Regions from separate parts of the Pectobacterium quasiaquaticum genome, predicted to be linked through region 1. Evidence: predicted binding sites of a transcription regulator. Region 1 holds the regulator's gene; the other holds the start of a gene.
The links. The regulator Fur, encoded in region 1, represses iron uptake genes when iron is present. The targets are predictions, from matches to a motif close to ATAATAATGAGAACNACTATCAA.
Positions count from the first base shown of each region.

Region 2: a site for Fur is predicted at 2,390-2,412, ahead of IG609_RS16290 (Nramp family divalent metal transporter). Genes of this name have one in related genera too.

Region 1 is NZ_CP065177.1:3,094,463-3,098,625, forward strand. It holds gene fldA (flavodoxin FldA) at 817-1,344, shown strand; gene fur (ferric iron uptake transcriptional regulator) at 1,674-2,123, shown strand; gene glnS (glutamine--tRNA ligase) at 2,186-3,844, opposite strand; gene nagE (N-acetylglucosamine-specific PTS transporter subunit IIBC) at 4,033-4,163, opposite strand, start outside.
Region 2 is NZ_CP065177.1:3,565,076-3,569,238, reverse strand. It holds gene recN (DNA repair protein RecN) at 1-493, opposite strand, end outside; gene nadK (NAD(+) kinase) at 575-1,453, opposite strand; gene grpE (nucleotide exchange factor GrpE) at 1,603-2,190, shown strand; gene IG609_RS16290 (Nramp family divalent metal transporter) at 2,450-3,688, shown strand; gene IG609_RS16285 (2-hydroxymuconate tautomerase family protein) at 3,755-3,958, opposite strand.

The sequences.
Region 1 (4,163 bases):
ATCAGAAAATTCATAACATGAAACAAGTCACTTCTCCCTAGCGTTCACATTTCACCGAGTTGAAAACTCAAAAACCACGCTAATTCATCGGCTAAATACAGAGAATATTTAGCGTTCTCGCTACATTTATTAATATAAATTTTCATACTGAAAATAAACCCACCTATTTTTATAGATATAAGCTATCTAATCATAGGCTTGCGAGATAATTCACCGCACGCATCCTGCGGGCGTTAGCATGGACATGTTATTAGGCGACAGGGCAGTTTGAATGCAATTTCACTTTATTCTTTAACATCAAAAGAATACCTCCCTTATAGACTTGCATTACTTCAGTTGCAAATGGTTATAATTCTTATTCCCATTCATTGGGAATATTCCCGAGAAATGTGCCAGATTTTCAATTCTATAAAAACATTATCTTTTGTACGCATTTTATTCCCCACGAATAGTCATGTTCAATTCCATAGTTTTATAATCCACAAACAGAAGCCTGCTTTTAATTACAACCGAAACAAACCATAAAATAAAAAGTACATTCATAAAAAATGAAACGCCGTTATAAATAAACAACCATAAATTTATTAAGGGAATGTACACATAATCTCAGACGACAACATGATCCCTATTCATTATAGGAAATTTTGCATCAGTCGCGATGTTTTCGTTTTCTGACTTACCTCGCATTTCACACACTCTTGATTTACGCATCCTTACCGATACGAGTTTCTCCCGATGTGAGTGTCTGTTATTATTAACAGATAAGTGGGTGAAACATTACACCATACCATTAGGAATCAAGAGGTTATTCAATTCATGGCACTCATCGGAATATTCTTTGGCAGTGATACTGGCAACACTGAAAACATCGCCAAAACGATTCAACAGCAGTTAGGAACCAACGTCGCTGATGTTCATGACATCGCCAAAAGCAGCAAAGAAGACCTCGAAGGTTTCGATATTCTGCTGCTGGGTATTCCAACCTGGTATTACGGTGAAGCTCAGTGCGATTGGGATGACTTCTTCCCGTCGCTGGAAGAAGTGGATTTCACAGGAAAATTGGTTGCCCTGTTTGGCTGCGGCGATCAGGAAGACTATGCAGAATACTTCTGTGATGCCATGGGCACCATCCGTGACATTATTGAGCCTCGCGGTGCGACAATTATCGGCCACTGGCCAACAGACGGCTATTACTTTGAAGCCTCTAAAGGACTCGCTGACGACAATCACTTCATCGGCTTGGCTATCGATGAAGACCGTCAGCCTGAACTGACCAGCGAACGCGTAACGACGTGGGTGAAACAGATCAGCGATGAGTTGAACCTGGAAGAACTGGTGGGTTAAGCCATTTCGGCTCTGATAATCCCGATCAGAGCCGAAACAGAATTGATAGATAAAACCTTTGATAATAATTGATACATTTTTTTAACTTCTATCAGTAAACCTGTACAATAATCCCATCGGCTTTGTATGTGCATCAACATTTCCTCATTCATCAACAACGGATTGCGTTGTATACCAATAGTGTGAATGGGGACAATATTGTTAACATTCGCTTGTTTTCATTTTGTATGCGCGGTTCTATAATTGAGACGCTTTTGCATTTTTTGCGCCGACCGATGTCATAGGCTAGGCAGCCTCCATTGATAAGTAAGCAACAGGATTAAACCCGCATGACTGACAACAATACCGCATTAAAGAAGGCCGGCCTAAAAGTCACTCTTCCAAGACTGAAAATACTGGAAGTGTTACAGGACCCTGTCTGCCATCACGTCAGTGCGGAAGATTTATATAAAAAACTGATTGATATGGGCGAAGAGATTGGTCTTGCTACCGTCTATCGCGTGCTCAACCAGTTTGATGATGCGGGTATCGTAACCCGTCATAACTTCGAAGGTGGCAAATCCGTCTTTGAATTGACGCAGCAGCATCATCACGATCACTTAATTTGCCTCGACTGTGGCAAAGTCATTGAATTCCGAGATGAATCTATCGAAGCACGTCAGCGCGAGATCGCAGAAAGACACGGCATCAAACTGTCCAACCACAGTCTGTATCTTTATGGGCATTGCAGTGAAGGGGATTGCCGAGAGGATGAAACCCTGCACGATTCAACACGATAAATCGACCGCATAAAAAATAAAACCGCCGAGGCGGTTTTATTTTTGTCTTCTTACCGCTGGCCTTAGCCTACCCAGGTATCACGTAGCCCAACCGTACGGTTAAACACCAGATGTTCTGCACTGGAGTAAACGCGGTCAGCACAGAAATAACCTTCACGCTCAAACTGATACGCTTTCTCAGCTTCTGCCTGCGCCAGGCTTGCTTCTACAAAACCTTGCGTAATTTTCAGTGAATCTGGATTAATCGTCGACAGGAAGTCTTCCGCCGCGCCCGGGTTTGCCACACTGAACAGGCGATCGTACAAGCGGAATTCAGCGGGTACCGCGTGTGCCGCAGAAACCCAGTGGATAACGCCTTTCACTTTACGACCATCAGCCGGATCTTTGCTCAACGTTTCCGCATCATAGCTACAGTAGATCGTGGTGATAGTGCCCTGCTCGTCTTTTTCAATGCGCTCTGCTTTGATCACATAAGCGTTACGCAGACGCACTTCTTTACCCAGCACCAGACGCTTGTACTGCTTGTTGGCTTCTTCACGGAAGTCAGCACGATCGATGTAAACTTCGCGACTGAATGCGACCTGACGTGAACCCATTTCTGGCTTGTTCGGATGGTTTGGCATCGCGACAAACTCTTCGTGCTCGGCTGACAGATTCTCGACAACGACTTTGACCGGATCCAGCACCGCCATGGCGCGCGGAGCGTTCTCATTCAGATCATCGCGGATACAGGACTCAAGCGCGGCCATTTCCACGTTGTTATCCTGTTTCGTTACGCCGATGCGCGCACAGAATTCACGGATAGAGGCTGCGCTGTAACCACGACGACGCAGACCAGAGATGGTCGGCATACGCGGATCGTCCCATCCTTCAACGACGTTTTCCACCACCAGTTGATTCAGCTTACGCTTGGACATAATCGCGTATTCGAGATTGAGGCGGGAGAACTCGTACTGACGTGGATGGCAAGGAATGGTGATGTTATCCAGCACCCAGTCATACAGACGGCGGTTGTCCTGGAATTCCAGCGTACACAGCGAATGCGTGATCCCTTCCAGCGCATCGGAAATGCAGTGGGTGAAGTCATACATCGGGTAGATGCACCACTTGTTGCCCGTCTGATGATGATCGGCAAATTTAATGCGATACAACACCGGATCGCGCATCACGATAAAGGACGATGCCATATCGATTTTTGCACGCAGACAGGCTGTACCTTCCGCAAAACCACCGTTACGCATTTTTTCAAACAGCGTCAGGTTTTCCTGCACGGTGCGATCGCGATAAGGGCTGTTTTTGCCTGGAGCCGTCAACGTACCACGGTATTCGCGAATCTGCTCAGGCGTCAGTTCATCAACGTAAGCCAGCCCTTTACCGATCAGCTCAACCGCATAAGCGTGCAGTTGATCGAAATAATCAGAAGAATAGCGAACGTCGCCGCTCCATGAAAAACCCAGCCACTCGACGTCACGTTTGATCGACTCAACGTATTCGATGTCTTCTTTTACCGGATTGGTATCGTCAAAACGCAGGTTGCATTGCCCCTGATAGTCACGCGCGATACCAAAATTCAGGCAAATAGACTTTGCATGCCCAATATGCAGATAGCCGTTCGGCTCTGGCGGGAAACGCGTCTGAATATGGTCATGCTTACCGGACGCCAGATCTTCATCAATAATCTGACGGATAAAGTTGGTTGGGCGGGCTTCAGCCTCACTCATTCTTCATTCCTCAATGCTAAAACGACGTATAACCGACAATGATCCAACAAGCTACGCTGGGAAACAACCGTTAGTTTCATTTAATTATTCATAACGAAAAAAAAGGGCGAGATTGCTATCTCGCCCTATCCATTTCATCGGTATAACACCGCGTTAAACGATCAACATCGTCGTATTACACCTTGTCATTATATCTTGTCATACTCTGCTTTCAGCGCGGTCGCTATCGATTCAGCCTGCGTACCTACCACAATCTGTACGCTCTGCTTATTCAGACGAATAACGCCCGCCGCACCAAGACGTTTTGCCTGTGCATCAT
Region 2 (4,163 bases), 470 kb from region 1:
GATGCCAAACCTGCTGCATAGCAACCAGCAGTTTTGGTTCATCGGCATAGGCATCCAGCAGGTGTTTTTGATGATCGGGTCGCAACAGTAGCTGATGGGCATGCTGGCCATGTACCTGAATCAGGTGTTGACCGAGTTCGCGCAGTTGAGACAACGGCACGGCGGTGCCGTTAATAAAGCCGCGTGAGCGGCCATCGGCGCTAATCACGCGACGTAGCAGGCACTCGTTGCTGTCATCCAACTGGTTTTCTTCCAGCCACTGACGTGCAGTTGGGGTATCTGCCAGCGCAAAGCGGGCACAAATGTCGGCGCGGGCGGTGCCCGGCCTAACCATGCTGGCGTCAGAACGATTTCCCAGACATAAACCGAGGGCATCAATCGCAATGGATTTCCCCGCACCGGTTTCCCCAGTTATAACGCTCATTCCTGACTGAAAATCGATTTCTAATTCGCGCACGATGGCGAAGTTACTGATAGTGAGTTGCGCCAGCATGATAAACCTCTGTATGTAATCACATGTGATTACATACAGTATAAACTGGTTTTATATACAGTAAAGTAGCTGGGTGAAATTTTAGAATAATTTTTTTGACCAACCGAGTTTTGAACTTAGTGTATTGAAATAACTGTAGTTTTTTGGGTGGATCAGATTCAGGTAATATTCGCTGCGGCGAATCAGGACTTCTTCGCCTTCCTGTACCGGTAACGCAATCTGGCTGTCACAGCTGATCTCCAGATCGTTGGTAATGCAGGAAAATTTTAGCCGAATCGTGCTGCTGCTGTTGATGACCAGCGGGCGGGCTGACAGCGTGTGCGGGAACATGGGCACCAGCGCAATGGCATCCAGCGACGGTGTTAGGATTGGGCCGCCAGCGGAAAGGGAATAGGCAGTGGAGCCTGTAGGCGTGGCGATAATCAGGCCGTCTGAACGCTGTGAGAAGGCGAATTTGTCGTCAATATAGACTTCAAATTCAATCATATGTGCAACTTTTCCTGGGTGAAGCACTACTTCGTTAATAGCGGTACTGATACTGTCGGGCTGGTTTTCGCGGCAAACGTGCGCTTCCAGCATGAAACGCTGTTCGCTCAAATAATGGCCGTCGAGAACGTCAGAAAGCTGCTGCTGTGCCTGATCAGGATCGAGATCGGTCAGAAAACCGAGGTTGCCACGGTTCACACCAATCACCTTGATGTCATAGCGCGACAGCACGCGCGCTGCGCCGAGCATGTTGCCATCACCGCCAACGACAACCGCCAAATCCGCCTGCTGGCCGATGTCGGCAAGGCTCGCTGTGGGTGCATCTTTTAGATTCAACTCACGGGCGATCTGCTGCTCGATCAGAACCGAGTAACCTTTGTCGGTGAGCCAGTGATAAAGCATCTCATGCGTTGCCAGCGCCGTTGGGTGGCGCGGATGGCCGACAATGCCAATACAATTAAACGGCCTGTTCATTGTAAGCGGTGTGTTCATTGCTGTTTTTGTCCTCAGCGTGGTGTATCGGCAGCGGTTGGAACCAATATATGACGGGTTCTCTTGAATCCCCGATTTTGATCCCCATAATAAGCAACTAGCGAGATTAATGCTAAACCGCGGAGAATTTCATGAGTAGTAAAGAACAGAAAACGCCTGACGAGCAAGTCCTGGATCAAAAGGAAGCAGCAAAAGGGCAGCAAGCGGATGCCGCGCCAGAGACGGCAGACGTAGCTGACCCGCGTGATGCACGCATCGCCGAGCTGGAAGCCCAGTTGAGCGAACTGCAACAGCGTGAACGTGACAATATGCTTCGCGTCCGTGCTGAAGCCGATAACATTCGCCGCCGTGCGGAAATGGATGTTGAGAAAGCGCACAAATTTGCGGTAGAGAAATTTGCCAGCGAAATGCTGCCGGTTATCGATAACCTGGAACGTGCGCTGGATACGGCGGATAAATCCAACGAATCACTGGCTGCGATGATTGAAGGTGTTGAACTGACGCTGAAATCGTTGCTGGATGCTGTACGCAAGTTTGGCATCGAGGTTGTGGGTGATGTGGGCGTACCGTTTAACCCAGAAGTGCATCAGGCAATGACGATGCTACCTTCGGCCGATCACCAGCCGAACCATGTCATGATGGTCATGCAAAAAGGCTATACGCTGAACGGCCGTTTGCTGCGTCCGGCGATGGTTGCGGTATCAAAAGCACAAGACTGATTCTGTTTGCTTTTACGCACCGTCTGCTTTTTACGTACCATAGTGACAGCGTATCTTCATTCCAAACCCCGTGCCATCGCATGGGGTTTTTTGTTTATATTTTGTTAAGATTTGTTTGATAAAAAAGATGTTTTTTAGGTTTTGAATGACTCATCATCATTAACTATCAAAAGAATTGGTATTACCACTTTAAATGCACTTGATAATCATTATCGTTTTTGTGAGAGTAATAAAACAACAGTGTTAGAAGGGTCATACTATGCTGGGTAGCCGTGTTATTGAGTCAACAAGCCGCACATCAAGGAAGGTTAAACTTTCTTTGATGGGTCCGGCGTTTATCGCGGCGATTGGTTACATCGATCCGGGTAACTTTGCCACTAATATCCAGTCTGGCGCGGCCTATGGCTATACGCTGCTGTGGGTGGTGGTGTGGGCGAACCTGATGGCGATGCTGATCCAACTGCTGTCCGCCAAATTGGGGATCGCAACCGGTAAGAATCTGGCGGAACATATCCGCGATCGCTTTCCGCGTCCGGCCGTTTGGGCCTATTGGGTGCAGGCCGAAATTATTGCGATGGCGACCGATCTGGCCGAGTTTATCGGTGCAGCGATTGGTTTCAAACTGCTCTTGGGCGTGTCGCTACTGGAAGGTGCGATCCTCACCGCCATTGCAACCTTCCTGATTTTAATGCTGCAACAGCGCGGGCAGAAGCCGCTGGAGATGGTTATCGGCGGCCTGCTGCTGTTTGTTGCGGCGGCGTATATTGTCGAGTTGGTCTTCTCTCAGCCTGAACTGTCCGCGTTAGCCAAAGGGATGGCGATTCCTAGTCTGCCAACCTCCGATGCCGTGCTGCTGGCCGCAGGCGTTTTGGGGGCGACCATTATGCCGCATGTGATTTATCTGCATTCTTCCCTGACGCAGCATGAAGGTAGCCATACTCGTGCCGAGCGTTATTCGGCAACGAAAGTCGATGTCGCAATTGCGATGACCATCGCTGGATTCGTCAATCTGGCCATGATGGCGACGGCAGCGGCGGCGTTCCATTTCAGTGGTAATCAGGATATTGCCGATCTGGATAAAGCCTACCTCACGCTGGAGCCGCTGCTAGGTAAAGCCGCCGCGGTCATTTTCGGTCTGAGTCTGGTGGCTGCTGGCCTGTCTTCTACCGTTGTTGGCACGCTGGCAGGCCAAGTGGTAATGCAGGGATTCGTGCGTTTCCATATCCCACTTTGGGTGCGCCGCGCCGTGACGATGCTGCCGTCGTTTATCGTGATTCTGTCCGGTATGGATCCGACGCGGGTGCTGGTATTGAGTCAGGTAGTGCTGAGCTTTGGGATTGCGCTGGCGCTGGTTCCCTTGCTGTCCTTCACGGGTAACCGTGAACTGATGGGGACGATGGTCAATGGCAAATGGGTACAGCGCATCGGGCAACTCATTGTCGTGCTGGTAGTTTCTCTCAATATGTATCTGCTGATTGATACGATGTTGGGGATATAAAACGGGTGCCACCGATTATTACGCCAGAATAGCGTGGCACCTTTCCACTTTTTATCACCAGCCTTTTTACTTGCTGGCCTTCCTCAATTCCGTCACCGGCACGCCGCCAATTCCCCAGTTGTCCGTTTCGACCTCATCAATCACCACCACGGTGGTTTTGGGGTTTTTGTTTAGCACATCGACCAGCAGTTGGGTCACGCCCTCAATCAATTGACGCTTTTGTTCAGCAGTGACGCCTTCATTGGTGATTTTGATGTTGACGTATGGCATTGGGTTCTCCGAGATTAGGATGGTAACCGACGGTAGGCGAAGCAGAGCCCTGCCGCGATGAAAAGTGCTGTTGCGCTACATAGCATCGCTGATACACAACGCCTATATCAAGCCCAACTCCACGGGGGCGATCTCGCGGGAGCCGGGCTCTTTTACCGTAGCTGCGGATACCTTCTTATCCGTTTATGCCGCCACTAAAAGTAGA